Regions from separate parts of the Paenarthrobacter sp. NEAU-H11 genome, predicted to be linked through region 2. Evidence: predicted binding sites of a transcription regulator. Region 2 holds the regulator's gene; the other holds the start of a gene.

Region 1 (15,366 bases), on a different contig from region 2:
GTCCGGGAGGACGGCGGATAGAGTTAAGGCCAATTCACTGAGTATCACCGGAGGGGCGCGCTTTGACCGCAGATTTGCCTGAACTGGCCGCAGGAAGCTTCTACTACCTGGACCTGGGCGGGGGAAGATTCCGTTCCACCATCCATGCCCAGGGCGCCTGGAACGTGCACGAGCAGCACATGGCGCCCGCGTCAGGCCTGATGGCGGACAGCCTGGAACGGCATGAGCCGCGGGCGGACATGCGGATGGCGCGGATCAGCTACGAGATCCTGGGGCTCATCCCGGGCGGCGCCTTCCATATCGAAACCACCACCCTCCGGCCGGGGAAGACCATCGAACTCCTCCAGGCGGAACTGGTGGCCGGCGGGCGGACTGCCATTCGCGCCACCGCCTGGCGGCTGGTCACCAGCGATACCACCGAAGTGGCCGCCATCGAGGACAGCCCGATTCCCGGACCGGAGGACTGCAAGCCGTACGATGGCGCATCCGTCTGGCCGGGCGGCTACATCCGCTCCCTTGAAATGAGGGTGGCGGAAGGGCACCGGCCGGGCGCCGGAAAGGTCTGGCTCCGGACAGACCACCCCTTGACGGACCGTGGCGACAGCGGCGACCTTGCCCGGCTCATGGGGCTGGTGGACACCGCCAACGGTATTGCGGCCCGGGTCCCCCCGGGCAAGGACAGTTATGCCTTCCCCAACCTGGACCTCCAGATCCACATGTACCGCCGCCCCGAGGGGGAATGGCTGGGCCTGGACAATGCTGTGTCGTTCGGCGGAGACGGGATTGGCCTGACATCCACCGTGCTGCACGACCTCCAGGGTCCGTTCGGGCGTGCCGAGCAGATTCTCACCATCCGCAGAACCTGACATTGCGCGCGGCTTCGGCCGCAGAGGCCGAAGCCGCGCGCTCATGAAATCTCCCCTGCCCCTAGCTCCGAGCCTGTGTCGTTGAGTATCGTTGTATATCGTTCAGGATTCACAAGGGAGAACATCATGCGTGGTTCATATCAATCCGGCGGATTCGGCGGGACCAACATCGATGGCATGTGGCAGGCCGTCGAGGAACTGCGTTCCCGGTTCGAAAAGCGCGCAGGAACCCGCGCCGGCAAAGGCGAGGTCCGCGCCGCCGTGCTGGCCCTCCTGGCGGAGCGGCCCATGCACGGCTACCAGATCATCCGCGAAATCGAGGAGCGCAGCAACGGCAGCTGGAAGCCAAGCGCCGGCTCGGTCTACCCCACGCTGCAGCTGCTCGCGGACGAGGGCACCATCCGCGCGGAAGAGTCCAACAGCCGCAAGATCTATTCGCTGACAGAGGCCGGCCGTGAGGAAGTGGCCAACGACCATGCCGCGGCGGCCCCCTGGGAATCAGCGGGTTCCCAGGCCGGCGGGTTTACGGCCCTGCCCAAGGCCGGTGTGGAATTGGCCCAGGCTGCAGCCCAGGTTGGCCGCACGGGTTCACCGGAGCAGGTGCGGCAGGCCGTGGCAGTGCTCGATGAGGCGCGGCGCCGGATCTATTCGATCCTCGCCCAGGACTGACGCGGGTGGCGTTCGTCCGCCGGGACCGCCCCGCCCGGGTGCCCGGCGCCGGAGGCACCCGCGCCCGCTACCGCCGCATCCTTCGCTTTGCCGCGTGGAACCTGGCTGTGACGTGGTGGTTTGAGCTCTTCCTCCCGCGGATCGGACTTGCCCGCATCGCCGGGCGGACACGTTCGAAGAGAATGCAGGGCTTCGCCCGGAACTTCCACCTGATGGCAGTGGAACTGGGCGGCCTGATGATCAAGGTGGGGCAGTTCCTGTCCTCCAGGCTCGACGTCCTTCCGCCCGAGATCACCAGGGAGCTTGAGGGGCTGCAGGACGAAGTCCCTCCGGTTCCGTTTCCCGCGATCCGCGCCCTTGCGGAGAAGGAACTGGGCGCCCGGCTTGAGCAGGTGTTCGCCTTCGTCGAGGAGATGCCGGTCGCGGCCGCCTCGCTGGGCCAGGCGCACCGTGCCCGCCTCCTGCCCGCCGATGCCGCCGACACCGGGCTCAGCAACGTGGTCCTGAAGGTGCAGCGTCCGGGCATCGACGGGATTGTCGACGTCGACCTGGCGGCCCTGCGCAAGGTGGGAGGGTGGCTCAGCCGCATCCGCCTGGTTTCCAGCCGTGCGGATGTCCCGGCGCTGGTCGAGGAGTTCGCGCAGACGAGTTTCGAGGAGATCGACTACCTGCATGAGGCGGCAAATGCCGAGCGCTTCGAGGCCGCGTTTGCAGCTGATGACAGGGTCGGCGTGCCCCGCGTCGCGTGGGAGCGGACCACCCGGCGCGTCCTTACCCTTGAAGATGTCACGGCCATCAAGATCACGGAGGCCGGAGCCCTTCGCGCCGCCGGCATCGATCCGGCCGAAGTGGCCCCGGTGTTCGCGTCCGTTATGTTCGACCAGTTGTTCACCACCGGCTTCTTCCACGCGGACCCGCACCCGGGCAACATCTTCGTCACTCCTGTTCCCGCCGGCTCGGGGGGACATCCGTGGAAACTGACGTTCATCGACTTCGGCATGATGGGCGAGGTCACCGACTCCACGCGCAGCGGGCTGAGGAAGCTGCTGATTGCGGCCGCCGCGCGTGACGGCAAGGGGCTGGTGGCGGCGATCAACGACGTCGGCGTGCTGGCGCCGTCGGCGGACATCATGGAGCTGGAAAGGGCCATGACGCACCTCTTCGCCCGCTTCGGCGGGATGGGGTTTGCCGAGCTTCGTGAAGTGGATCCCAAGGAGTTCCGCGATTTCGGCGTGGAATTCGGTGACGTTATCCGCTCTTTGCCGTTCCAGTTCCCGGAGAACTTCCTGCTGATCATCCGGGCGATGTCACTGACGTCCGGTGTCTGCAGCTCGCTTGATGAACGCTTCAACCTGTGGGACTCGGTGGAACCGTATGCGGCCCGGCTGTTGCGGGACGAGCGCGGCAACCTCGTACAGGACGTGGTCCAGCAGGCCCTCGACGCCGCGGCGATCGCCCTGCGCCTGCCCAAACGCCTGGAAGCACTGGCCGGCCGCCTCGAGGAGGGGTCGCTTGCGGTGGCTAATCCCCGCATTGAGCGGCAGCTCGCCCGGCTGGACCGCAGGGCCCGGCGGTCGGCGTCGGCCCTTGTTTTTGCGGCCCTGCTCATTGCCGGCGCCGTGGTGCGGGCAGACGACCTTGTCCTGGGCAGCGTCCTCATGGCCGGGTCCGTGGTCCCGCTGCTGCACGGGCTGTGGGCGGGCCGCCGCGGTCCGTGACCGCCTCAGCGTCAGGCGCGTCCCTGGAATACAAGCCAGCCGGCAACCGTGGACAGCCCCGTGAGTACGGCGCCCCACAGCATGTCCACCACGATCAGCTGCAGCGGCCACACCTTCAGGGTGGCGGCATTGGTGAGGTCGTAGGTGGCGTAGGCGAAGGCGCCCAATGCCGCGCCGTAACCCAGGGCAGTGAGCCAGCTGCCGCCGTCGAGGGCAGGCCGGAGGGCGAAAAACACAATCCCGGCGATGTAAATGACATAGAAGGCGACGGCGTAACCTAGGTGTGGTTTATCCGCCAGCAGCTCGCCGATGTGGCTGCGGTAAAAGGGATTCATCAGCTTGAGCCAGACGGCGTCAATCGCCGCGAAGGCGGCGGCGACCACCAGGAACTGCAATATGACCATAGGGGAGCATAGCAACATGTACGACGACGGCCCGGGGCCCCGCACACTAACCGTTGTGCGGCAGGAAAAGTCGCTGGGCGCGGGCCGTGACCTGGAGCTCGGCCTGGAACTCCTGGCACGGGTGAAGAAGGGGGACATTGGCCCCACACTCCGGCTTTACCGGCCTGCGCCCACCGTGGCCTTCGGCCAGCGTGACACCCGGTTGCCGGGCTTTGAGGCGGCTGCCCGGGCGTGCAGGGCCAACGGCTTCGAGCCCCTGGTCCGCCGGGCAGGGGGGCGGGCGGCCGCCTACCACGAGGGGACCCTGGTGGTGGACCACCTTCAACCGGACGCCGACGCCATCGCAGGCTCCAAAACCAGGTTCGGTTACTTTGGGGAGCTGTTTGCCGAGGTACTGCGCAGCGTCGGCGTTCAGGCGGCCGTGGGCGAGATTCCGGGCGAATACTGCCCCGGCGAGTTCAGCGTGCACGGAACCGACCCGGCTGACGGCGGCCACCAGGTGAAGCTGGTGGGCACGGCGCAACGCGTAGTGGCCGGCGGCTGGCTCTTCAGTTCCGTCATTGTGGTGGAAAACTCTGCGCCCATCCGCAAGGTGCTGACCGACAGCTATGCCGCCCTGGGGCTGGACTGGAACCCCGCCACGGCAGGTGCGGTCGAAGACCTGGTCCCTGGCGTGGACGTTGCCGCGGTGGAAAATGCCTTGCTTGCCGCCTACGCGGGCCATGCCGTCCTGAAGGCCGCTTCCTTCAGCAGCCTGGGGGCATGACCCGCGCGATGGCGTTAGCGCCTAGGCTGCGAGGCGGGTCTTGACCTCGGCTGCGGACGGATTCGTGGCCGCGGTGCCGTCCGGGAAGAGGACGGTGGGTACCGTGCGGTTGCCCCCGTTAAGCTGCTCCACGAGTTCGGCAGTGCCTTCCACTTCCTCGATGTTGATCTCGGTGTAGCCGATGCCCTGGGCATCCAGCTGCTTCTTCAGCCGGTTGCAGTAGCCGCACCAGGTAGTGGAAAACATGGTGATGGTGCCGGAGTCGGGAGTGAAGTCCACGGAGCTCTCCTCTGTGTCGTTGATGGTTTCGTTCCTGACAACGGTAACGCGGCGGTGCCTATTCCCGGCCAACAGAGGCCGCGGGCCGTTCATATGTCCTTCGGATGACACCATCTGGCGCCGGTGGCATGCTGGAGCCATGTGTGGACGCTATGTCATGGCCCGTGCCGTGGGGGACCTCTTGGCCGAGTTCGACGCCGAACTGGAGGACGAGGTGACCATTCCTCCGTCGTGGAATGTCGCCCCGACGGACGACGTTCCCATCGTCCTTGAACGCCTGGTGGATGACGGGCCGGCTGCCAGGCAGGTGCGCCAGCTCCATGTTGCCCGGTGGGGGCTGGTCCCGTCCTGGGCCAAGGACCCGGGCATCGGCTCGCGGATGATCAACGCACGCAGTGAGTCCGTGCTTGAGAAGCCGGCGTTCCGCAAGGCCGCCAGGTCGCGCCGCTGCGCGGTCCCGGCAGATGGATACTACGAATGGAAGCAGGGGCCGGGAAAGTCGAAGCAGCCGTACTATGTCCATCCGGACGGGGGTAAGGGCCTGGTCTTCGCAGGGCTCTATGAGTGGTGGAAGGATCCCGCGTGGCCGGCGGGGGAGCCGGGCGGCTGGATGCTCTCCACGGCCATCCTGACCACTGACACCCCGCCGCCCGGCAGCGAGTCAACGGTGTTTGGAAAACTGACGGCCTTGCATGACCGCGTGCCGCTGCCGATGGACAAAGCCACGATGCGGGCGTGGCTCGACCCAGCCGCGGACGACGCCGCCGGCCTGGTGGACCTGGTGCGGGCGGGGGTCAAGGACGTGGCGGCGGACTGGCGCGTGGACTCTGTGGGAAAAGAAGTCGGCAACGTCCGGAACAACGGGCCGGAACTCATCCGGCCCGTGGAGGCTCTCTTCTAGCAGTCCGTCGCGGACCCGCGGCAAGCGCTATACGGTGACCGCGCCGTCGTCGTCCACTCTCCAGGCGGGGTTGTAGGCAACCTCCCACCGGAAGCCGTCCGGATCGGCGAAGTATCCGCTGTACCCGCCCCACGGCTGGGTGATGGGCTCCGCGATGATGGCAGCCCCCGCCGCGGCCGCTTCCTCCATGACCCGGTCCACGTCCTCAGTGGACGGAAGGTTGTGGCTAAGCGTGATGCAGGGAACCGGACCGGGCGGACTGACGCTGGCGTCAGCCTGCATCTGGCGCACGTCCCACAGGGACAGCACCAAACCGTGGTTCACCTGGATGAACACAACATCACCCTCAAGTTCACGGTGGACCGGCCAGCCAAGGCCGTCCACATAGAACGCGCGGGAGGCGGAAACGCTGCGGACACCTAGTGAGATGAAGTCGACTCTGGGCTGCATGCTTCGATACTGTCAGACGATGGCGACAATTCAAGGAAATGATCGAGATGCTTTGGCCGACAAGGAACAGCTCGCTGCGGTCCGCATTGCTGTCGACGAGGTGGATGAGCAGATTGTCACCCTCATCGCCCGCCGGGAACGGCTGATCCGGATTGCCGGAACCCTCAAGGGTGATGACGCCGAGGTCCGTGCGCCCGGGCGCGTGGAACGGATCATTGAGCATGTCCGCTCGGCAGCCGAGAAAAAAGACATCGACCCGGACATTGTGGAGTCCACGTACCGGGCAATGATCTCCGGCTTCATCGAACTGGAAATGCGGGTCCACAAAGGGAACAGCTGAACTGCCCGCAAGCCCTTGTTTAGAGGTGTTCCTCCACGGGGACGCCGTGCTGGAATTCCCTGCCCTCGGCCTCGCTGAAGGCTGACATGACATGCCCCTTGCCAAGGCCGTTCAAGGCCGCCAGGGGAAAGCTGCCCGTAATGGTGCTGTCGGAGTGGGTCACACCGGACAGGTCGTAGTCTTCTTCGACTCCCTGTTCACGGTTGAATGAATAAAAGGCAATCGCCTCCCCGTTCATGAACTCAATGCATAGCCGCCGTTGTGTTGAATAGTCCGGAGTAGCCCCTACCAGACCTACCACGTAAGCACCGGACGCCGGGATGGTGCCGTCTATATTGAACGTGGCCACCACGGTGGAGTCCTGGGTTGAGATGCTTGCCTGCTTAAGAAGTGCGTCTTGGGTGCTCATGGCACCATCCTGCTCCCTGTCGATCGGTCCGTCCACCCTTGCGCGCCATTCTCCTTAGTCCTTCCTCTGAACCTTCTTTGCGCACGTTCAGGGCAGGGGTAGACTGGGCTTATTCGAACAAGTATTCGAATAAGCCAGATGAGATCCGGGAGGCGCCATGGGCATGTTCAGCCAATCCGTGGACGTCGAGTGCACCGCCGACGGCGAACCGCAGCGCCTGCTGTGGGCAGGACGTTCCTATGCTGTTTGTGCTGAACCGGTGCGCTGGTACGAACGCCGGCAATGGTGGGCGGAAGAAAGCCGCGCTCCGCTTGGCAGCGGCCGCGGACTGGTGGACCACGAAATCTGGCGGGTCCAGGTGCGGCCTGACCACCCTGTCCGTGGAGTCCAGGGGCCGGAAGAAACCCTGACGCTTGACCTCACCAGGCATATCCAAAGCGGCCGCTGGCGGCTGCTGCGCATCCATGACGCACTCCGGCCCAGGACAGCATGAGCTTCACCCATCTTCACGTCTCCACTGCCTTCAGTGCGCACTACGGCGTCTCCTGGCCAGAGGAACTGGCGCAGGCCGCCGCCGCTGACGGTGCAACGGCCCTTGCCTGCACTGACCGTGACGGCATGTACGGAACCATCAAACACCTCAAGGCATGCATGGGAGCGGGTATCGATCCCATTGTGGGTGTTGACCTTGCGGTATTTGACGACGACGGCGATCACCGCACCCAGCTTGCCGGCAGGGTGGTGGTGCTGGCCCGGGGCAACAACAACGGGGCGGGCTACCGCGCGCTCTGCAGGCTGATATCAGATGCCCATGCCCGCACCTCCGGGAAATCCGGGGGAACAGTTCCAGCCGCCGTGACCAGGGCCGAACTTGCCTCCCGAACCCTCGATCCCCAAACCCTGAAACCGGTGCTGACTGTCCTGGTCGGGCCTGATTCCGACGTCGGCCGCGCCATGGGCGGGCGGCGCTACCTTCGTCCGCGCACCCTCTTCAAGCAATGGTTGGACGCCATGCCCGCAGGCACTTTGGTTGCCGAGATAGTTTCCCAGCTCAGCGCACCCGGAAAGCCCTTGAGTACCGCCCATGCTGTCCGCATGCTCAAGCTGGCAGAAGAGCATCATGTTCCTGCAATCCTGACAAACGCCGTAAGGTACTGCGCTGCAGACGGAGCGCCCACCGCAGATGTGCTCGACTCAGCCCGCACCCTGAAATCCCTGCCGCAACTCGCGGAAGAGCCCCTGCTGCAGCCAACAGGCCAAGGCTGGCTTAAATCCTCCGCGGAGATGCTCCGCCTGGGCAAGGAGATCATTTCTGCGGCAGGCTATGGTGCAGCGGACCTCAAGCAGCTGATGGCGCAGACCGAGGCGCTGGCGGACCTCTGCAGGATTGATCCGGTCACGGACATGGGGTGGAAGCAGCCCGTAGTGCCGGAAGCTTCAGTCATCGGGATCAGCCAGGATCCGCACCTTGAACTGGTCCAGCGGTGCCAGGCTGGAATCACCAGGCGCTTCCCGGGAATTACCGGCACTGCCGGACAAAGGATGCGCTCCCGGCTCGATCACGAACTGGGCATCATCCGCAACCTCGGCTTCTCCTCCTATTTCCTGACAGTTGCCGAGGTCTCCCGCATGATCCAGGAAATGGGAGTGCGGGCAGCAGCCCGTGGATCCGGCGCCTCAAGCCTGGTCAATTACCTGATCGACGTCAGCCAGGTGAACCCCCTGCAGCATGACCTCATTTTCGAACGCTTCCTGTCGCAGGACCGGGCAACCCTTCCGGATATTGACATAGACGTTGAAAGCGCGGAGCGGCACAACGTCTACCACCGGATTTTTGAGCGCTTTGGTGCTGAGCGGGTCACCCTGATGAGCATGCAGAATGGCTACCGGGCCAGGGGCGCAGTGCGGGACGCCGGCATGGCGCTGGGCATGGACGGCGACGAAGTGGGGGAGATTGCCAAGCAGTTGTGGCGCTTTTCTGCCCGCAATTTCCGTGAAGCGCTGCAGGAAAAACCTGAGCTCCGGGAGTTCGCCGGCCGGGTGGAACAGCGGGACCTGGATGGAAACCAGCAGCTTGACCTGCTGGTGGACCTGACGGAACGCCTTGACAGGCTGCCCCGGCATATTTCCATGCATCCCTGCGGCGTGATCCTTGGCGACGCAACCCTGCTGGACCGCACTCCTGTGCAGCCCAGCGGACTTGGCCTCCCCATGAGCCAGTTCGATAAGCACGACATGGATCCCATGGGAATGCTCAAGCTTGATGTACTTGGGGTCCGGATGCAGAGCGCCATGGCTTTTGCCGTGCGGGAAGTCATCCGCATCCACCCCTCCAAGGAAGAAGTGGTGGCAGCAGGAAAGCATTCACCTGGTCCGGACGGGACCGGTCCCGACTACATTGCCGACAACGGGCGCATCGACCTCAATGCCGTCCCGCTGGACGATGAAGCCACCTTTGAACTGATCAGGAGCACCCACACCCTGGGCTGCTTCCAGATTGAATCGCCCGGGCAGCGTGAGCTCATTGGCAAGATGGCGCCCCGGGAATTCAACGACCTCATCATCGATATTTCACTGTTCCGCCCCGGCCCCATGAAATCGGACATGGTCCGGCCCTTCCTTGAGCACAGGCACGGATTCGCCCCCGAGGTGTACCCCCATCCGGACCTGAAACCGGTGCTCGCGGAGACCCACGGCGTCACCGTTTTCCACGAACAGATCCTGAAGACCTTCGACGTCATGACAGGCTGCGGACTGGCACGTGCGGACGAGTTCCGCCGTGCCCTGGGCAACGAGGTCCTTGAGTTGGGCGTGGAGGAGTTCTTCCGCAAAGCGGCCCGGGAAAGGGGCTACGCGCCCGTTGTGGTGGACAACGTCTGGGGGACCTTGAAAGCCTTCGGAAGCTTCGGATTCTGCAAAGCGCATGGTGCTGCCTTTGCAGTCCCCACCTACCAGTCGGCCTGGCTGAAGGCGCACCATCCCGAAGCATTCCTTGCCGGGCTGTGGGAGCACGATCCCGGGATGTACCCCAAAAGGCTGCTGGTAGCGGAAGCACGGCGCCTGGGCATCCCGATCCTCCCGTTGGACATCAACCGCAGCAAGGCAGAATACCGGGTGGAACGGGTAGAGCAAGGCCCGGATGCAGGAAAGCTGGGAATCAGGCTAAGCCTGAACGGCATTTACGGATTGTCCGCAACAGAACTTAAGCGGATCGTTGCCGGTCAGCCCTTTGACTCACTCGCAGACCTGAGGGCACGGTCCAGGGTCAGCAAGCCCAGCATCAAGCGGCTGGCCCAGCTGGGCGCTTTTGATTCCCTTCACCGGGAGGCAGGCGGCAACGCAAACCGTGCGGACCTTGTCCAACACCTGCAAAAACTCCAAGGTGCCGGCAGCGGACGGAAAGGTGTGGAGGTTATCGAGGGTCAGCTCTCCCTGCCTTTGGGGGATGTTGAACTGCGCAACGTCAAGCCCGGGCTGCCGGCGCCTACCCTGGTGGAAACTGTGCGGGCCGAACTCGACCTGATGGCTGTTGATGTCAGCAGCCACCTGATGGACAGCCACCGGCCGATGCTCAACAGGCTGGGAGTCACCACGGCGGACAAGCTCCTCGGCCTGCGGAACGGGACGGAAGTATTGGTGGCCGGGGTTCGCGTGGCAACCCAGACGCCGCCCATGCGGGGCGGCCGGCGGGTAGTTTTCATCAGCATCGACGACGGCACCGGCTGCATCGATTCGGTCTTCTTCCATGAAGCCCAGGAAAAGGCAGGAATGCTCCTCTTTGGAACCCGGCTGCTCCTGATCCGTGGCACCACCAGGCGGACCGGCCCGCGGGGAATCAGCCTGAGCGCGAGCATGGCCTGGGACCTGAGCCGCGCCGAAACCTTGCCGTTCCAGGAGTCCCAGGCGCAGGAACCGGAGGCCCGGCACCCCCTGGACGGAATCACCCGGACCCTCGCCATCACGGGATTCGGCGGCTGATCCTCGGGTGCGCCGCGTTGGTCGGGCCTGAGCTGAACCGATAGCATTGACGATGGCTGGCTGTGGTCCCCGTATGCCACAAGCTATGAAGCCTTAACTTTGAATAGGAGACACCCGTGTCAGATGCCCAGCAGATCACCCTTCTCGTCGATGGCGAAGAGACCAAGGTGACTACCGGGACAACCGGTGCGGAACTCTTCTTTGAGCGCCGTGATGTTGTTGTTGCCCGCGTCAACGGCGAGCTTAAGGACCTGGACCAGGAACTGCCTGAAGGCGCCGACGTCGAGGGCGTCACCATCGAGTCCCCGGACGGGCTGAACGTCCTCCGCCACTCCACCGCCCACGTCATGGCGCAGGCCGTCCAGCAGCTGCGCCCGGACGCCAAACTGGGCATCGGCCCGTACATCACCGACGGCTTCTACTTCGACTTCGATGTTGCCGAACCGTTCACTCCCGAGGACCTCAAGACCCTCGAAAAGATGATGCAGAAGATCATCAACCAGAACCAGAAGTTCGTCCGCCGTGTGGTCAATGAGGACGAGGCCCGCGAAGCCATGAAGGACGAGCCTTACAAGCTTGAACTCCTGGGCAAGAAGAACGAAGCCGCAGAGGCCGGCGAAGGCGTCAACGTCGAGGTCGGTGCCGGCGACATCACCATCTACGACAACGTGGAGCGCAAGGACGGGACCACCGTCTGGTGCGACCTTTGCCGTGGGCCGCACCTGCCCAACACAAAGCTGATCTCCAATGCCTTCGCCCTCACCCGTTCGTCCTCCGCCTACTGGCTGGGTAACCAGAAGAACCAGCAGCTGCAGCGGATCTACGGCACTGCGTGGCCTACCAAGGATGCCCTCAAGGCCTACCAGGAGCGCATCGCCGAGGCCGAACGCCGCGACCACCGCAAGCTTGGCTCTGAGCTGGACCTGTTCTCCTTCCCGGACGAACTCGGCTCGGGCCTTCCCGTCTTCCACCCCAAGGGCGGCATCATCCGCAAGGAGATGGAGGACTACTCCCGGCAGCGCCATGTTGAGGCCGGCTATGAGTTCGTGTACACGCCGCACATCACCAAGGGCCACCTGTACGAGGTCTCGGGCCACCTGGACTGGTACAAGGACGGCATGTTCCCGGCCATGCACGTGGACGCCGAACTCAATGAAGACGGCACAGTCCGCAAGCCCGGCCAGGATTACTACCTCAAGCCGATGAACTGCCCCATGCACAACCTGGTCTTCCGGGCCCGCGGACGCTCCTACCGTGAGCTGCCCCTGCGGCTGTTCGAATTCGGGTCGGTGTACCGGTACGAGAAGTCCGGCGTGGTGCACGGCCTGACCCGGGTCCGCGGCATGACACAGGACGACGCCCACATCTACTGCACCCGCGAGCAGATGAAGGATGAGCTCACCAAGACCCTGACGTTCGTGCTGGACCTGCTCAAGGACTACGGCCTGAACGACTTCTACCTGGAGCTCTCCACCAAGGATCCCGAGAAGTTCGTCGGCGACGACGCCGCCTGGGACGAAGCTACCCGGACCCTGGCCGAAGTGGCCGAGGAATCGGGCCTGGAACTTGTCGCTGATCCGGGCGGGGCCGCGTTCTACGGCCCCAAGATTTCCGTGCAGGCGAAGGACGCCCTGGGCCGGACCTGGCAGATGTCCACCATCCAGCTGGACTTCAACCTGCCGGAACGGTTCGAACTGGAGTTCCAGGCGGCAGACGGCACCCGCCAGCGCCCCGTCATGATCCACCGCGCACTGTTCGGATCGATTGAGCGGTTCATGGGAGTGCTCACCGAGCATTACGCCGGCGCCTTCCCCGCCTGGCTTGCCCCGGTGCAGGTGGTGGGCATCCCGGTGGCGGAAACGTTCAACGAGTACATGTTCGACGTCGTCGACCAGCTTAAGGCCGCAGGCATCCGTGCCGAGGTGGACACCTCCTCGGACCGGTTCCCGAAGAAGATCCGCACCGCCAGTAAGGACAAGATCCCGTTCGTGCTGATCGCCGGCGGGGATGACGCCGAGGCAGGCGCAGTGTCGTTCCGCTTCCGGGACGGAAGCCAGGACAACGGCGTGCCCGTGGCAGAGGCAGTCAAGCGGATCACGGAAGCCGTCCGTAACCGGACCAGCTAGCGGAAACGGAACAGCACGGTGCAGGAGAACACAGGCGCAGGGTATCCAGGCGATGCCGGCGTTACCGACGACTTTGACCTCGCCGGTGTCCCGGACGCCTTCCAGCGCCTGTGGACTCCGCACCGCATGGCCTACATCAAAGGCGGGCAGCACCAGTTCAAGAATGAGAACGACTGCCCCTTCTGCGTTGGCCCCGGACGGACTGACGAGGAAGCCCTTATCGTCCACCGTGGAAAGACCTGCTACGTGGTGCTGAACCTCTTTCCCTACAACCCCGGCCATCTCCTGGTGTGCCCGTACCGTCACATTCCCGACTACACAGACCTGACTCTCGACGAGACCGCCGAGTTCGCGGAACTCACCCAGACCGCCATGAAGGTCCTGCGGAAAGTGGCCAACCCGGGGGGCTTCAACCTGGGCATGAACCAGGGCGTCGTGGGCGGTGCCGGAATCGCGGCGCACCTCCACCAGCACATCGTTCCCCGCTGGGGCGGTGACGGGAATTTCTTCCCGATCATCGCCCAGACCAAGGCCATTACGCAGACCCTCGACGAGGTCCGCCAGCAGGTGGCCGACGCCTGGCCCGGGGAGACGGATGCTGAATAGGCATGCCCGCGGTTTCTTCACCGCCCTGTTCACCCCGCTTGCCCGCTGGCTCCTCAAGATCGGTGTTTCGCCGGATGCGGTAACGGTCGTCGGCACGGCCGGTGTCGTGGTGGGTGCCCTGGTCTTTTATCCGCTCGGCCAGCTTTGGTGGGGAACCCTGTTCATCACCGCGTTCATCTTCTCCGATGTCCTGGACGGCATCATGGCCAGGATGCGGGAGGTGGGCAGCCGGTGGGGCAACTTCCTTGACTCCACGCTTGACCGGATCGCCGACGGCGCCCTGTTCGCCGGCCTGGCCGTGTGGTTCTTCACCGGCGGGGCGAACGTTCCCATCGCCGTGGCAGCCATGGTCTGCCTGGTCCTTGGCATGGTGGTTTCCTATGCCAGGGCAAAGGCCGAGTCGCTGGGGTTCACGGCCAACACCGGGATCGCGGAGCGGGCCGAGCGCCTCGTCTCAGTGCTGGTGGTTACCGGCTTCACGGGCCTTGGACTTCCGGAACTGGTGCTGCTGGTGACGCTCCTGCTGCTGGCCGTGGCCAGCTTCATCACAGTGGTCCAGCGCGTGCTTTCCGTCCGCCGCCAGTCCCTCGCCGAGCCGTCGCCTGCTGATTAACACGAATTAAGCCTGCTGGCCGCGGTGAGACTAGTATTAGGACTGCCCGGTCAATGGATCCGGCAACCCGGTGCGTGTACATCGGCATCTCCGTGCCGCCCTGCACCCCGGCGAAGGTCATCTATCTACCCATAGGGGTTTTTGTGTCTACACCTGATGTAAGCAGCGAAGCCGGTTCGTCCGCGAACAGCGTCACGGGCAGCAACCGCGTGAAGCGCGGTATGGCTGAGATGCTCAAGGGCGGCGTCATCATGGACGTCGTCAACGTCGAACAGGCCCGCATCGCCGAGGACGCCGGTGCCGTTGCTGTGATGGCGCTGGAACGCGTTCCGGCCGATATCCGGGCCCAGGGCGGCGTGTCCCGCATGTCGGATCCGGACATGATCGACCAGATCATCGATGCCGTGTCCATCCCGGTCATGGCCAAGGCCCGGATCGGCCACTTCGTGGAGGCCCAGGTCCTGCAGTCCCTGGGCGTGGACTACATCGACGAGTCCGAGGTCCTGACCCCGGCCGACTATGTCAACCACATCGACAAGTGGAACTTCAAGGTTCCCTTCGTTTGCGGCGCCACCAACCTCGGTGAGGCACTGCGCCGCATCAACGAGGGTGCGGCCATGATCCGTTCCAAGGGCGAGGCCGGCACCGGCGACGTCTCGAACGCCACCGGCCACATGCGCCAGATCCGTTCCGAGATCGCCAAGCTTGCGGCCCTGCCCGAGGACGAGCTGTACGTTGCGGCGAAGGAACTGCAGGCACCGTACGAACTGGTCAAGGAAGTTGCCGCCGCCGGCAAGCTTCCGGTGGTGCTGTTCACCGCCGGCGGCATCGCCACCCCCGCTGACGCGGCCATGATGATGCAGCTCGGCGCTGACGGCGTGTTCGTCGGCTCGGGCATCTTCAAGTCCGGCAACCCGGCCCAGCGCGCCGCCGCCGTCGTGAAGGCCACCACCTTCTTCGATGACCCCGACGTCATCGCCAAGGCCTCCCGCGGCCTCGGCGAAGCCATGGTGGGCATCAACGTCGACGAGATCCCCCAGCCCCACCGCCTCGCCGAACGCGGCTGGTAACACGGGAGTTCCCCACAACACGTTGACCGGAAGCCTGCTCGTGTCCAGAACAAGGTTCGGCACCAAGACCGCGGCTTTCGGCATCAATTAGGAGCACTAATGGCAATTGAAACCGCGTCACTCGAACTGCCCCCTCAATCCCTGGTGAGACCTCACTGGCGATCAGTCTCA
Region 2 (15,366 bases):
GTGCTGGCCGGGGTGGGCGGGCGCACTGCGGACCAGGCGCTGGCTGCCGGGGTGGAACCCCGCAAGGTGTGGCTGGCAGTCTGCGACGTCCAGGACGTTCCCGCCGAGCGCAGGCTGGGCCGGGACCTCAAGCCCCGCGCGAACTAGCCTGATTCTCCTGACACGCCGCGCTCCTGTTCGAATACCTGTTCGGGTAAAGCTATGCTTTTCATAGCGGGTTATCCACATAGCCGCCGTTATCCGGCCGGAATGTCAGTGGGTCCCATTAGCGTCAGAGATGACCAATAAACGGCCGCTGAGGCCACTCCAAAGCGAGAAAGCATTAGAGGTGTGAACCATGGCGGCAGCCCCGGATCGTGCAAAAGCGCTCGAAGCAGCGCTGGCCCAGATCGACAAGCAGTTCGGTAAAGGCTCGGTCATGCGGCTCGGCGATGAAGTCCGGGCCCCCATCGAGGTCATCCCCACAGGCTCCATCGCCCTGGACGTTGCCTTGGGAATTGGCGGCCTTCCCCGGGGCCGCGTCGTTGAAATCTACGGCCCGGAATCTTCCGGTAAAACCACCGTTGCCCTGCACGCAGTGGCCAACGCCCAGCGACTGGGCGGCATCGCCGCCTTCATCGACGCCGAGCACGCCCTCGATCCTGAGTACGCCGCCAAGCTCGGTGTGGACACGGACGCCCTCCTGGTCTCCCAGCCGGACACCGGCGAGCAGGCCCTCGAAATCATGGACATGCTGGTGGGTTCAGGTTCCCTGGACGTTATCGTGATCGACTCCGTCGCGGCGCTGGTGCCCCGTGCCGAAATTGAAGGCGACATGGGCGACAGCCACGTGGGCCTGCAGGCACGGCTCATGAGCCAGGCCCTGCGTAAGATCACCGGCCGCCTGAGCCAGACGAAGACCACCGCCATCTTCATCAACCAGCTCCGTGAAAAGATCGGCGTCTTCTTCGGTTCCCCCGAAACCACCACCGGCGGTAAGGCCCTGAAGTTCTACGCCTCCATCCGTATCGACGTGCGCCGCATCCAGACCCTCAAGGAAGGCGCGGATTCGGTCGGTAACCGGACCAAGGCGAAGATCGTCAAGAACAAGATGGCCCCGCCCTTCAAGGTGGCCGAGTTCGACATCATCTACGGCCAGGGTATCTCCCGCGAGGGCGGCATCATCGACATGGGCGTGGAGCACGGCATCATCAAGAAGTCCGGCTCCTGGTTCACCTACGATGGCGACCAGCTGGGCCAGGGCATGGAGAACTCGCGCCGGTTCCTGCGCGACAACCCTGAACTGGCCGCCGAACTCGAGCGCCTGATCAAGGAAAAGCTTGGTGTCGGCGTCAAGCCTGCGGAGCCCGAATCCAAGGATTCCCCGAAGCTGAAGGCCGTTGACGGGTTCTAACCGTTGACCAGCCCTGAAAATGCGCGCCCCCGCCGGTCCAGAGCCGGCGGGCGGCGCGCCGCTTCGTATGCCGATGACCTCCAGGACGGCCCGGCTCCGGACTCTCCCGTTGCAGGGGATACCGAGCCTGATCCGGTGTCGGTTGCGCAGTCCATCGTCTATCGGCAGCTAACAGCCTCAGCCAAGAGCAGGTTGCAGCTCGCACAGAAGCTTGCAGAGCGGAACATCCCGGAAGACGTCGCAGAGGCAGTGCTGGACCGGTTCCAGGAAGCCCGCCTGATCAACGACGCCGACTTCGCCGACATGTGGGTTCGGAGCCGCGCCCAGTCGCGGAAGCTGGCAAAGGGCGCACTCCGGCGCGAGCTGGCGGAGAAAGGCATCGACCAGGAGACTGCCGCCGCGGCGCTGGAACAGTTGTCGGACGCAGATGAAGAAGCCGCAGCAAGGCAACTCGTTGAGCGGAAGCTCCGCCCGGGGACGGATCTTCAGGACCGGGCGGAACGGGACAAGGCTGCACGCCGGCTGGCCTCCATGCTGGCCCGCAAGGGCTACCAGCCGTCCCAGGCATTCCGGATCGTCAACGACGTCCTGGAGTCCCGGGCCGCAGCCGACAGTGGCGAACGGTAAAACCGGTACCCTTAACAGGTGAGTTTGACCATCCCTTCCCCCCTTTCCGGTACCGGCACCAGCACAGCGGCCGCCGACGCTCCGCAAGCGGCTGCCCAGAAGCCACGCACCTACCAGGTGCGCACCTTCGGCTGCCAGATGAACGTCCACGACTCAGAGCGCATGGCAGGCATGCTCGAGGACGCAGGATACGTACCGTCCGAGGGTGAGCAGGCCGACGTCGTGGTGTTCAACACCTGCGCAGTGCGCGAAAACGCCGACAACAAGCTCTATGGGAACCTGGGAATCCTCGCGCCGGTGAAGGCCGCGAACCCCGGCATGCAGATTGCGGTGGGCGGCTGCCTCGCCCAGAAGGACCGGGAAACCATCCTGAAAAAGGCGCCATGGGTGGACGCCGTCTTCGGCACCCACAACGTTGGCGCCCTGCCCGCCCTGCTGGACCGCGCGCGCCACAACAACGAGGCCCAGCTCGAAATCCTCGAGTCCCTGGACGTCTTCCCCTCAACGCTTCCCACCAAACGCGATTCCGTCTACTCGGGCTGGGTATCTATTTCCGTAGGCTGCAACAACACCTGCACCTTCTGCATCGTGCCCGCCCTCCGCGGAAAAGAGAAAGACCGCCGGCCCGGCGACATCCTGGCCGAAATCCAGGCCCTGGTTGACGACGGCGCCATCGAAGTCACCCTCCTCGGCCAGAACGTCAACTCCTACGGGGTCGAGTTCGGCGACCGGCAGGCCTTCTCCAAACTCCTCCGGGCCTGCGGCGATATCGAAGGCCTGGAACGCGTCCGCTTCACCAGCCCGCACCCTGCCGCGTTCACAGACGACGTCATCGACGCCATGGCGGAGACCCCCAACGTCATGCCGCAGCTGCACATGCCGCTGCAGTCCGGCTCGGACAAGGTCCTGCGGGACATGCGGCGCTCCTACAGGTCCACAAAGTTCCTTGGCATCCTGGACAAGGTGCGGGAAAAGATTCCCCACGCCGCCATCTCCACCGACATCATCGTGGGTTTCCCGGGTGAAACGGAAGAGGACTTCCAGGCCACCCTGGACGTGGTCGAGAAGTCCCGCTTCGCCACCGCCTTCACCTTCCAGTATTCCAAGCGCCCCGGCACCCCGGCGGCCGACCTGCCGGACCAGTTGCCCAAGGCCGTGGTGCAGGAACGCTTTGAACGGCTTACCGCCCTCCAGGACAGGATTGCGGCAGAGGAAAACCGGCGCCAGCTGGGCCGCAGGGTTGAGGTCATGGTCACCGCGCAGTCCGGGCGGAAAGCCGGGGAAACCCACCGGCTGTCCGGCCGCTCGCAGGACCAGCGGCTGGTGCACTTCTCCGTCCCGGAGGGCGCCCAGGCTCCGCGTCCGGGAGACCTTGTCACTGTCACCATCACCGAGGCTGCCGCCTTCCACCTCGTGGCCGACCCCACCCTGGCCGACTACAGCCTGCGCCGCTCCCGGGCCGGCGACGCCTGGGACAGGTCCCAGGCGGATTCCTGCGGAGCCCCCGCGCCCGGTGCCGGTACCGGCGGCAAGGGCGTCTCGCTGGGCATGCCCTCGCTGCCCGTCCGCACCCGCTGACCGGTGGGCTCCCCGCCTGTCATCGCCGTCGTCGGTCCCACCGGTTCCGGCAAATCCGACCTTGCCGTCAGCCTTGCACTGGAACTTGGCGGCGAAGTCATCAACGCCGACGCCATGCAGTTCTACCGCGGCATGGACATCGGCACGGCAAAAATCACCCAGGCCGAACGCCGGGGAGTGCCCCACCACCTGCTGGACATCCTGGATGTGACCGAGGAAGCCAGCGTGTCCCGGTTCCAGCAGCAGGCGCGCGCCCTGGTCTCGGACATCCACGCCCGGGGTAAGCGCGCCATCCTGGCCGGCGGCTCCGGCCTGTATGTGCGGGCCGCACTGGATGTCCTTGAATTTCCCGGAACGGATCCGCTGGTTCGCCAACAACTTGAGGCTGAGCTCGCGGAGAACGGGCAGGCGGTGCTGCTGGAGCGCCTGCGCGAAGTGGACCCGGTGTCGGCAGGGAGGTTGTCCGACGCCCGGCGCATCATCCGTGCACTGGAGGTCCACCGGCTCACCGGCCGGCCGTTCAGTTCCTTCATGCCGCAGCGCGAGTACGTCCAGCCGGCCGTCCAGGTGGGCCTTGCCGTGGACCGGGACGTGCTCCGCGACCGGCTCGCCCGCCGGGTGCACCGGATGGTGGACGACGGCCTGCTCGCGGAAGTCCAACGGCTGGACAACCAAGGGCTGCGCCAAGGGAAAACCGCGTCCCGCGCCCTCGGCTACGCGCAGTTCCTCCGGGTCGTCGACGGCGCGTCGACCGTAGCGGAGGCCGCGGAAGACACCATCGTGGCCACCCGGCAGTTCGCACGGCGCCAGCTCACCTGGTTCCGCGCCGATCCCCGCATCTCCTGGCTGGATTGGCAGGACCCGTCGTTGGTGGCCAAGGCCGCAGCGCTGTGCGAACGGCCGCGTATTTAGGGCTGCCCCGCCCGGCCGGTACCCTTGGAAACATGGACGCAACCCTCGCAGAAACCACCGAGCCGGCCCTCCGCACCCTGAGCGGGCTCCGCTTTTCCAAGGGACACGGCACCGGCAACGACTTTGTCCTGGTGGCCGATCCCGAGGGTGTCCACACCATATCCGCCCACGACGTTGCAGCGCTCTGCGACCGGCACCGCGGGATCGGCGGCGACGGGCTCATCCGCGCCGTTCCGTCGCGCTTCCTGCCGGAGGGCCGTGAGCTGCTCGCCACGGCCCCGGGCGCCGAATGGTTCATGGACTACCGCAACGGTGACGGCTCGTTGTCCGAGATGTGTGGCAACGGCGTCCGCGTCTTCGTCCACTTCCTCCGCACGGAGGGGCTGATTGACCTGCCCGACGGCGGGGCCCTCACCATCGGCACGCGCGCCGGCGTCAAGACCGTGGTGCGGACAGGCGAAGACTACGCCGTGGACATGGGGCCCTGGGAGTTCATTTTCCCCGGGGAAGCCACAGCCAAGGCGATGGATTCACTGGTCACCGCAGAAGGCCTGGAAGTTCCCCGCCCTGCCCTCTCCGTCAGCATGGGCAACCCCCACACTGTCGTGGCCCTGGCGGAGCTGTCGGAACTCACGGCAACCCGCCTGTTCACAGCGCCCGTGGTCGACCCTGTCCCGGCCCACGGAACCAACGTTGAGTTCGTGGTTCCGTCGGAACCCCTGGTGCACGACGGCGTCGGCACAGTCACTATGCGCGTGCATGAACGCGGGGTGGGGGAGACCCAGTCGTGCGGGACCGGGGCTTGCGCCGCCGCAGTGGCCATTCGGCACTGGGCAGGTGCGGAAGCCCCCGACACCTGGCGCGTCCAGGTCCCCGGCGGGGTGGTTGGCGTCAAGTTCTTCGCCGGCCCGGCGGGCCATGAACACGTTGAGCTGAGCGGCCCGGCAGTTATTGTGGCAACCGGGACGCTTTCCTGACCTTCAGGATCCGGAAGGACTTGGACGTTGATTCGCGGCTGACGCTGAAGGAGTCGTCCAGCTCCCCGGCAAGCCAGCGCTGCAGCGAGTCGGCCCCCAGGTTCTTCTGTACCACCAGCCACGCCGTACCGCCCGGCGCGAGGCGGGGCAGCCACAGCTTCAGGAGTGAATGGAGCTCGTCCTTGCCGATCCGGATGGGCGGATTGGACCAGATGGTGTCAAAGCGCACCTCCGGGTCCACCGCTTCCGGGGTACTGGCGGTGACGTTTGCCAGTCCCAGCGCGGCGGCGTTCTCGTTCGTCAGCGTGATGCAGCGCTCGTTCACATCCACTGCGTAGACCCGGGCGGAGGGCGACTTCAGCCCCATGGTCAGGGCAATCGGGCCCCAGCCGCAACCGATGTCCAGCAGGTTTCCCTGCGGCGCGGGGGCCGGGACCTCGGCAAGGAGGATGGCCGTGCCCTTGTCGATCCCGTCCGGGCTGAAGATGCCGGTGGAAGTCTGCAGCCTGCGCGTCTGCCCGGCGAGTTCGACAGTCAGCGGCTTGCGGGTAAAAGGGCCGGCGGGCGTTGCGCTGAAATAATGTGCGGACTCCATAACTGGCCAGAGTAGTTCCCCTTGCAGCGTAAAGGGAAACTGCCGCGTGTGGCCCTCTGCTACGCTGGAGAGCATGTTCCTGATCTTTGAGTAGCCGGCACGGGCCCAGCCCGTCCCGAAGCCATGTCCCACCCAGCGATGCAGGTTTTCCCACCTTCCGCTGCGTGCACCGGGCCGAACGCAGAACGCGTTTTCCGGTCGCCGGACGACACTCGAAGGTCAGCCTCCGCTGGACTTCCCGCCGTTTTTCCGGCTGTTTCCATGTCCGCCACGAATCTGAGTCGTGGCATCTCCGCCGGCGCCGCCTCCTGCAGCGCCCGGCCCAACAAGCCAGGAGGCTTGGATGACCGCAGGCCGTCAGCCCAGCGCGAATACTTCACCAATCACCGGCATTCGGCACTATTCTGGAACTGCCGAATCTTCAAAGGAGACCATGACCAGCCAGCCCAACACCGGATCAGATCCAGCCGCCCAGGACATGAGTCCTGCGGAAATCCAAGCTGTCATCGACCGGATTCTCTCCAAGGACGTACCGGCCAGGAGTCTCAGCGCGCCAGGCGGCGGTGACGAGGGCCGGGACGGGAAGGCAATGCTCGGCAAAGCCCAGGCGATTTCCCGCCTGGACGAAGAACACACAACGTACGACGGCGACCAGCAGGATCTTGAGGAACGCCGCGCCCTGCGCCGAACGGCCGGGCTTTCCACCGAACTCGAAGACGTCACCGAGGTTGAGTACCGGCAGCTGCGCCTTGAGCGCGTGGTCCTGGCCGGGCTCTGGTCCGAGGGGACCCTGGCCGACGCCGAGAACTCGCTGCGGGAGCTCGCAGCCCTCGCAGAAACTGCCGGTTCCGAGGTCCTGGACGGGCTGGTCCAGCGGCGCGACAAGCCGGATCCTGGAACGTTCCTCGGCTCGGGCAAGGCCTTGGAGCTCCGGGACATCGTGGCGTCCACCGGCGCGGACACCGTGGTGGTGGATGCCGAGCTCGCTCCCTCCCAGCGCCGAGGCCTGGAAGACATCGTCAAGGTCAAGGTCATCGACCGGACAGCCCTGATCCTGGACATCTTTGCCCAGCACGCCAAGAGCCGCGAAGGCAAGGCCCAGGTGGAGCTGGCCCAGCTGGAGTACCTCCTGCCGCGCCTGCGTGGCTGGGGTGAGTCGATGTCCCGCCAGGCCGGTGGCCAGGTGGGCAGCGCGGCTGCCGGCATGGGTTCGCGTGGTCCCGGTGAGACAAAAATCGAGCTGGACCGCCGCCGGATCCGCACACGGATGGCCAAGCTGCGGCGGGAGATCGCCGCGATGAAGCCGGCCCGCGAGACCAAACGGGCCAACCGCCGTCGTAATGCCGTGCCGTCCGTAGCGATTGCCGGGTACACCAACGCGGGCAAGTCCTCGCTGCTGAACCGCCTGACCGACGCCGGTGTCCTGGTGGAGAACGCCCTGTTCGCCACCCTGGATCCCACCGTCCGCAAAGCGGAAACCGCGGACGGCCTGGGCTACACCCTGGCCGACACCGTGGGGTTCGTCCGTTCACTGCCAACCCAGCTGGTGGAAGCGTTCCGCTCCACGCTCGAGGAAGTTGCGGACGCGGACCTGATCCTGCACGTGGTGGACGTTTCGCACCCGGATCCCGAGGGCCAGATCGCCGCAGTCCGCAAGGTCTTCAGCGAGGTGGATGCCCGGAAGGTGCCCGAAATCATCGTGCTCAACAAAGCCGACGCCGCTGATCCGTTCGTGGTGGAACGGCTCAAGCAGCGCGAGCCGCGGCACGTGGTGGTCTCGGCCCGCACGGGGGAAGGCATCGCCGAACTGCTGGAGGCAATCAGCGACGCCATTCCCCGGCCCGGCGTCAAGCTGGAACTGCTCATCCCGTATGAGCGCGGAGACCTGATCAGCAAGCTTCACGACTCCGACGCCGAGATCATCAGCGTCGACCACGTTGAAGCCGGCACCAGGGCCGTCGTGATGGTCCGGGAAGGCTTCGCGGCTGAACTGGAACCCTTCGTCAGCAATGACTGAGGCCGTGGCAGGAGAAGCCACGGAAACGGCCGGCGAGCAGTTCGTGATCGAACTGCTCGACCGGGCCGTGGCGGGCATGGGCGGGCAAAGCCGTGCCGGCCAGCATGAGATGGCCAGGCAGGTGGCCCGCGCCATCGAAACGGGGGACCACCTGCTGGTCCAGGCGGGGACCGGCACCGGCAAGTCCCTGGCCTACCTCATACCCCTCATCGCGCATGCATTGCAGAGCAACAAGCCCGCCCTGGTGTCAACGGCCACCCTGGCCCTCCAGACACAGATTGTGGGCAGGGACCTGCCCCGGCTGCTCAAGGCCATCACCCCCGCCCTGGACAGGCCGGTCAAAGTGGCCCTGGTCAAGGGCCGCTCCAACTACGTTTGCCGGCACAAGCTGGAAGGCGGCTTCCCCAGCGAGGAGCCGGCCGAAGGCCAGCTTTTCAGCCTGGGCGAGGACACCAGCGTCCCGCATTTCGCCGCAGCCGTGGGCGGCCCCTCGTCCCAGCTCGGCAAGGAGGTGGTGCGGCTGCGGGAGTGGGCGGAGAAGACCGCCACCGGCGACCGGGATGAACTGCTGCCGGGCGTCACGGACCGTGCCTGGCGGCAGGTTTCGGTGACGTCCATGGAGTGCCTGGGCTCCCAGAAGTGCCCCATGGCTGCGGAATGCTTCAGCGAACTGGCGCGCCAGGACGCTGCTGAAGCGGATGTTGTGGTCACCAACCATGCGATGCTCGCCGTCAGCGCGTTCGAAGGCCTGGCCGTCCTGCCTGAATATGACGTGGTGGTGGTGGATGAGGCCCATGAACTCCAGGACAGGGTTACCGGGGCGGTCTCCGGCCAGCTCTCGGTGGCCATGGTCCACGCCGCTGCCGCCGGTGCGCGGAAGCACACGGCCATCACCGTTGATGCGTTGAACGCCGCAGCCGCCAACTTGGAGCTTGCCCTGGCAGGCGTGCCGAACGGGCTGCTCCCGAACGGGCTCAATGATGAACAGCTGGACTGCGTGGACCAGCTGCGGGACGCCTGCCGGGCTGCCCTCTCGGATTCAAAGGGGGACAGCAGCGCCACGGCCGACGGCGGCAGGCAGCTCGCGCGGTCGCGGCTGCTGCTCATCCTGGAACTTTGTGAACGGCTCCTGGCAGCCCGGGAGAACCGCGAAGTGGTGTGGTTTTCCCGTGCCAGTTCCTTTGACCCTGCACAGGGATTCTCCCCGCCGGACGAGACCGCTCCTGCGTTGATCAACATCGCGCCGCTGTCCGTTGCCGGGAGGCTGCGCGAAGGACTCTTCGCCGGCCACACGGTGGTGCTGACCTCCGCGACGCTGGCCATCGGTTCCGCGTTTGAACCTGCCGCGGGCGGACTGGGCCTGGTGGGTGACGGCGCCCCGAGCTGGACAGGCGTGGACGTGGGATCACCCTTCGACTACCCAAAGCAGGGCATCCTCTACGTGGCCGGGCACCTGCCGAAGCCCGGCAGGGGTGCTTCCCCGGAAGCACTGGACGAACTGGAAGCCCTGATCCGTGCTTCCGGTGGCGGGGCGCTGTGCTTGTTCTCGTCCCGGCGTGCGGCAGAGGAAGCGGCCGAGGCACTGCGCCCCAAGCTGGGGATGACCGTCCTCTGCCAGGGTGACTCCACCATGACCGGCCTGGTAAAGCAGTTCGCCGACGAGCCCGATACCTGCCTGTTCGGGACCATGTCCCTTTGGCAGGGCGTGGACGTCCCCGGCGGCTCGTGCCGGCTTGTGGTGATAGACCGCATCCCGTTTCCGCGGCCGGACGATCCCCTCATGACGGCGCGCTCACGGGCAGTAGCCCAGGCAGGTGGAAACGGCTTTATGTCGGTTTCGGCCACCCACGCCGCGATCCGGCTCGCCCAGGGGGCAGGCCGGCTGATCCGTTCCACGGGCGACAGGGGAGTGGTGGCCGTGCTTGACTCCCGGCTTGCCACTGAACGCTATGCAGGGTTCCTGCGCGGGGCGCTGCCGCCCTTCTGGTCCACAACAGACCGGAAGACGGCGATTGCCGCCCTGGAGCGGCTGGCCCGGGAAAACGCCTGAGGCCGTCTCGCTGTAGCGGACGGAGTTTCCCTGCTACAGCGAGCGGAGTACCGACACAACCTTGCCCATGATGGTGGCGTGGTCTCCGAGGATGGGCTCGTACTGGGTGTTCTGCGGGAGCAGCCACGTGTGGCCGTCGCGCTGGCGGAATGTCTTGACGGTGGCTTCGTCATCCAGGAGCGCGGCCACGATATCCCCGTTGGCCGCATCCTGCTGGCGGCGGACCACAACCCAGTCGCCATCGCAGATGGCTGCATCCACCATCGAATCCCCGGCTACCCGAAGCATGAACAGTTCCCCCTGGCCCACCAGTTGCCTGGGGAGCGGCATCACGTCCTCCACCAGCTGGTCGGCAAGGATGGGGCCGCCTGCGGCGATCCGGCCCACCAGGGGAACCATCGCCGTGTCCAGGGCGGTGGGCAGTTCGGTGACAGTCGCTGCACCGGGTGAACGGACGGCGGACGCCTGGCTTGCCGGCTTTGCGGCTCCGCCGTCCAGGGTCAGCGGCATCAGGACTTCCATGGCCCGCGGCCGCTTGGGGTCGCGGCGGAGGTAGCCAAGCTTCTCCAGCTGGGAAAGCTGGTGCGTCACGCTCGAAAGGCTCGCCAGTCCCACGGTGTCGCCGATCTCCCGCATGGACGGCGGGTACCCGTTTTCGTTGACCGAGCGCTGGATGGTTTCGAGGATCTTCTTTTGCCGTGGAGTCAGGCCCTTGGCGGTCCTCTTCGGTTGCGCGGTTGCCCTGCCCCCGGCGGCTGCTGCTGCCATATTCGCCAATGCCTTTCGGTTCCGCCGGCCCTCTCCATGGCCATGCCCTGGAAGTTCCCGCCCCTAAATGTCAGACCCTGCTGATCGACTGTCCAGGTGGTTGTTCTTTGGTTCAAAGCTAGGCCAGCCGCATTGCTTTTTCAAACATTTGTTCTAGCGAGTCTCGACAATGTTCGTTGATAGGTGCTAAAACAGAGAAAGCAAAGTTCGAATATATGTTCTACTCATTGCCCTGGTCATTCGAAGACTACGTCGGAAAAGGTCCGGCCGGGGGCGGAGGGGAGGACGTCCGGGCAGCACAGTACGGTCCAGGAGGGCTCAGATCATGTCAGCTACATCTGTTTCGCGGGGTTCACGCCACCAGCTGCTTTCGGTGCAGCAAATCCTGTCCCAGGCGGACAATCGGCAGGCCGGACGGCCTGCGCCTCTTCCGCCCCTTCGCCTGACCCGTCGCGGTCGCATCGTGCTGATCGGCATTCCGCTGGTCCTGCTCGCTGCCCTGCTCCTTTCGCTGGCAGGCTTTTTCAATGCCCCGGCCAAGGCGTCGGAGTCTGCGACGGATCTTGCAACGACGCCCACTGTCACAGTCACGGTCCAGCCTGGCGAGTCACTGTGGGGCATTGCGGCCGGTGTCGCACCGGAGCGTGATCCGCGGGACGTCGTGGCGGACATCGTGCTTCTCAATAACCTCCCGGCCGGCGCGGTCTTCCCCGGCCAGCAATTGTTCGTGCCCGCAAGTTAGGACCCGGCATTTTGCCTCTCCACGGGCGGCAGGGCGCGGCACGCCGGGAGCGAACAGGAAACCGTCACATTTTCCGGTGTCCGGCCCGGGCACTAAACTGTTCAGGTGAATGACCAGCTAGAGCGCCTGAACCGGCTTCCCCTTCGCAGCAACCTCCGCGGGCTTACGCCCTATGGCGCGCCCCAGTTGGACGTTCCAATCCTCCTGAACGTGAATGAAAACACCCACGGGGTTCCGGCTGACGTCAGGGCGGCCATTAGCGCAGCGGTGTCAGAAGCGGCAGCAGGACTCAACAGATACCCGGACCGGGAATTCACCGACCTGCGGAAGGCGTTGGCAGAGTACCTGGGGCACGGGCTGGATGAATCCAACCTTTGGGCGGCCAACGGCTCCAACGAAGTCCTTCAGCAGATACTCCAGGCCTTTGGCGGCCCAGGACGTACAGCGCTCGGATTCCCTCCCACGTACTCCATGTATCCCCTGCTGGCCAGCGGAACGGACACGGAATACATTGTGGGCGAGCGTGCCGGCGATTACGGTCTCAGTGCCGAATCGGCGGCGCGGCAGGTCAAGGAGCTGCAGCCCAACATCGTCTTCCTGTGCTCACCCAACAACCCCACGGGAACCGGCCTCGGGCTGGACGTGGTGGAAGCCGTCTACGAGGCCGGCGAAGAAAGCCAGTCCATTGTCATCGTCGATGAGGCATACCACGAGTTCGCGCATGACGGAACGCCCAGTGCGCTGACTCTGCTGCCAGGGCGGGAACGGCTGATCGTCTCAAGGACCATGAGCAAGGCGTTCGCCTTGGCAGGCGCCCGCCTCGGCTACATGGCGGCGGCCCCCGAAGTGGCTGACGCGCTGCGGCTCGTCCGTCTCCCGTACCACCTCTCCGCCATCACGCAGGCCACCGCCCTCGCCGCCCTCCGGCACCGGGAGGCGCTGATGGCGGATGTGGAGGACATCAAGAAGCAGCGCGACCGCATTGTGTCCGAGCTGCTCAGGATGGGACTCAAGCCTGCCGCGTCAGACTCCAACTACGTGTTTTTCGGCGGCCTGGAGGACCCCCACCAGGTGTGGCAGGAACTGCTGGACGCCGGTGTCCTGGTCCGCGACGTAGGAATCCCCGGCCACCTCCGCGTCACAGCCGGAACTGAGACCGAAACCACAGCTTTCCTCACCTCCCTTGAAAGCATCCTTGCCCGCCAGGCCAAGCTTCCCGCCTAGACTGGATGAACCGGCGCTGGACGCCTCGAACCACCCCTTCTGCCCAAAAGGACCCAAGCATGAGTACCACCGGATCGAATGTTGCTGCGGCCCGCACCGCGCGCATGGAACGTGCCACCAGTGAGTCCTCCGTGCTCGTGGAAATCAACCTTGACGGTACCGGCACCTCGGACATCGACACGTCGGTGCCGTTCTACGACCACATGCTCACGGCGCTCTGCAAGCACTCCCTGATCGACATGACCGTCAAAGCCACCGGTGACATCCACATCGATGTCCACCACACGGTGGAGGACGTAGCCATAACCTTCGGTGAAGTGCTGCGCACCGCCCTGGGGAACAAAGCCGGGATCCGCCGGTTCGGAGAAGCCACCGTTCCCCTGGACGAAGCGCTGGCGCACGCCGTCGTCGACGTGTCCGGGCGTCCCTACCTGGTGCACGGCGGCGAGCCTGCCGGCCAGGAGTACCACCTGATCGGCGGCCACTTCACCGGGTCGCTCACCCGCCACGTCTTCGAAGCAATCACCCTGCACGCCGGCATCTGCCTGCACATGAACGTCATCGCGGGCCGGGACCCCCACCACATCGTCGAAGCCCAGTTCAAGGCCTTCGCCCGGGCACTGCGCGCAGCAGTTGAACCCGATCCGCGCGTTGAAGGAATCCCCTCCACGAAGGGTGCGCTGTGAGCGGACAGGTCCTGAAGGACGGCGCCATCATCGATCCCTCGGCCTCCCGGAAACTCCCCTCGCCGGAAGGCAAGCCCACCGTCACGGTCCTGGACTACGGTTCCGGTAACGTCCGGTCCGCCGTGCGCGCCCTCGAACGCGCCGGTGCGGAAGTCATCCTGAGTTCCAAGCCCGAGGACGTCCTGAACGCCGACGGCCTGGTGGTTCCCGGTGTCGGCGCCTTCGAAACGGTGATGCGTGAGCTCAAAGCAGTCGACGGGATCCGCCTCATCGGCAGGCGGGTGGCAGGCGGCCGGCCGGTCCTGGGGATCTGCGTTGGCCTCCAGGTGCTCTTTGAGGCGGGCGTCGAACACGGCACGGAGGCGGAGGGCATCGGCGAATGGCCCGGCAAGGTTGAACTCCTGCCGGCTGACGTGGTGCCGCACATGGGCTGGAACACCGTGAAGGTGCCTGAGGGATCCAAGCTGTTTGCCGGCGTCGAAAACGAGCGGTTCTACTTCGTGCACTCCTACGGGGTGCAGGAATGGAACTTCGATGTTGTGCAGCCGCGCATGGCTGCACCCCTGGTCACCTGGTCCGAGCACGGCGGACCATTCATAGCAGCGGTCGAAAACGGTCCGCTGTGCGCCACCCAGTTCCACCCGGAGAAGTCCGGCGACGCCGGCGCGCGGCTGCTGCGCAACTGGGTGCAGAACCTCAAGAAGCCGGCTCCGGGCGGCCCGGTCCCCGCCGGCGTCCCTTCAACGGAAGACGGCGCTCCAGCGGAAGACGGCGCCGCCTAGATGTGGTCCATCGTCCTGATGGGGCTGGCCGGCCTGCTGGTGGGCGGGGCCCTGTCCTTCAGGCAGCAGCACAAGCCGCTCTGGACCCAGATTTCGTTTTATGTTTTGGCGGGCATGTCGCTGCTCGCTGCCTACCTGCTGACGCTGCCGGGCAACTGACCGGCGGCTGGCCATACTGACCCCGACCCGAAGGATTGACATGACCACCGCAACCGACCTGCCGGTTCTTGAACTGCTGCCCGCCGTCGATGTCGTCAACGGCCAGGCCGTCCGGCTGGTCCAGGGGGAAGCGGGCAGTGAGACCAGCTACGGAACCCCGCTGGAGGCAGCGCTGAACTGGCAGCAGCAGGGTGCCGAATGGGTGCACCTCGTGGACCTGGACGCCGCCTTCGGGCGCGGCTCCAATGCGGAACTGCTCCGCGAAGTGGTGGGCCGGCTGGACATCAAGGTGGAACTTTCCGGCGGTCTCCGTGATGACGAAACCCTTGAAGCGGCCCTGGACCTTGGCGTTGCCCGTGTGAACCTGGGAACCGCCGCGCTGGAAAACCCCGAATGGACGCGCCGGGCAATCGAACGCTTTGGCGACAAGATCGCCGTCGGACTGGATGTTCGCGGCACCACGCTGTCCGGCCGGGGCTGGACAAAGGAAGGCGGGGACCTCTGGGACGTCCTGGGCCGCCTTGAGGAAGCCGGCTGCAGCCGCTACGTGGTCACAGACGTGACCAAGGACGGCACCCTGCAGGGACCCAACGTGGAACTCCTGCGCCAGATGGTGGAAAAGACCGGCAAGCCCGTGGTTGCCTCAGGCGGCATCTCCAGCCTCGACGACCTGCGCGTCCTGCGCTCGTTGGTTCCCTTGGGCGTCGAAGGCGCCATCGTGGGCAAGGCCCTTTACGCCGGGGCCTTTACGCTGCCCGAAGCGCTCGACGTCGCCGGCCGCCGCTAAACAGCCCGGCATGGCCAGCAACGAACCGGGCTCCCCGTCCCCGCGCCAGCTGCCGGGGCACATCGCTGC

What was found. Region 2 encodes LexA, which represses DNA repair genes until DNA is damaged. Its sites were predicted from a motif close to TCGAACANNTGTTCGA; they were not measured.
Region 1: a site for LexA is predicted at 6,916-6,931, ahead of ACQ3DC_RS11565 (DUF6504 family protein). Genes of this name have one in related genera too.

The regions. Positions count from the first base shown of each region.
Region 1 is NZ_JBNZGA010000008.1:21,578-36,943, reverse strand. It holds gene ACQ3DC_RS11615 (thioesterase family protein) at 63-866, shown strand; gene ACQ3DC_RS11610 (PadR family transcriptional regulator) at 993-1,535, shown strand; gene ACQ3DC_RS11605 (ABC1 kinase family protein) at 1,541-3,253, shown strand; gene ACQ3DC_RS11600 (DUF2177 family protein) at 3,265-3,657, opposite strand; gene ACQ3DC_RS11595 (lipoate--protein ligase family protein) at 3,650-4,423, shown strand; gene ACQ3DC_RS11590 (mycoredoxin) at 4,445-4,702, opposite strand; gene ACQ3DC_RS11585 (SOS response-associated peptidase) at 4,842-5,603, shown strand; gene ACQ3DC_RS11580 (VOC family protein) at 5,631-6,053, opposite strand; gene ACQ3DC_RS11575 (chorismate mutase) at 6,073-6,393, shown strand; gene ACQ3DC_RS11570 (hypothetical protein) at 6,413-6,802, opposite strand; gene ACQ3DC_RS11565 (DUF6504 family protein) at 6,960-7,295, shown strand; gene ACQ3DC_RS11560 (DNA polymerase III subunit alpha) at 7,292-10,780, shown strand; gene thrS (threonine--tRNA ligase) at 10,897-12,906, shown strand; gene ACQ3DC_RS11550 (HIT family protein) at 12,925-13,512, shown strand; gene pgsA (phosphatidylinositol phosphate synthase) at 13,502-14,125, shown strand; gene pdxS (pyridoxal 5'-phosphate synthase lyase subunit PdxS) at 14,269-15,195, shown strand; gene ACQ3DC_RS11535 (hypothetical protein) at 15,295-15,366, shown strand, end outside.
Region 2 is NZ_JBNZGA010000021.1:19,424-34,789, forward strand. It holds gene ACQ3DC_RS19340 (DUF3046 domain-containing protein) at 1-147, shown strand, start outside; gene recA (recombinase RecA) at 338-1,393, shown strand; gene ACQ3DC_RS19350 (regulatory protein RecX) at 1,529-2,020, shown strand; gene miaB (tRNA (N6-isopentenyl adenosine(37)-C2)-methylthiotransferase MiaB) at 2,039-3,598, shown strand; gene miaA (tRNA (adenosine(37)-N6)-dimethylallyltransferase MiaA) at 3,602-4,510, shown strand; gene dapF (diaminopimelate epimerase) at 4,543-5,487, shown strand; gene ACQ3DC_RS19370 (class I SAM-dependent methyltransferase) at 5,459-6,082, opposite strand; gene hflX (GTPase HflX) at 6,516-8,099, shown strand; gene ACQ3DC_RS19380 (ATP-dependent DNA helicase) at 8,092-10,149, shown strand; gene lexA (transcriptional repressor LexA) at 10,183-10,917, opposite strand; gene ACQ3DC_RS19390 (LysM peptidoglycan-binding domain-containing protein) at 11,243-11,659, shown strand; gene ACQ3DC_RS19395 (histidinol-phosphate transaminase) at 11,765-12,883, shown strand; gene hisB (imidazoleglycerol-phosphate dehydratase HisB) at 12,943-13,569, shown strand; gene hisH (imidazole glycerol phosphate synthase subunit HisH) at 13,566-14,351, shown strand; gene ACQ3DC_RS19410 (hypothetical protein) at 14,352-14,510, shown strand; gene priA (bifunctional 1-(5-phosphoribosyl)-5-((5-phosphoribosylamino)methylideneamino)imidazole-4-carboxamide isomerase/phosphoribosylanthranilate isomerase PriA) at 14,551-15,297, shown strand; gene ACQ3DC_RS19420 (SseB family protein) at 15,308-15,366, shown strand, end outside.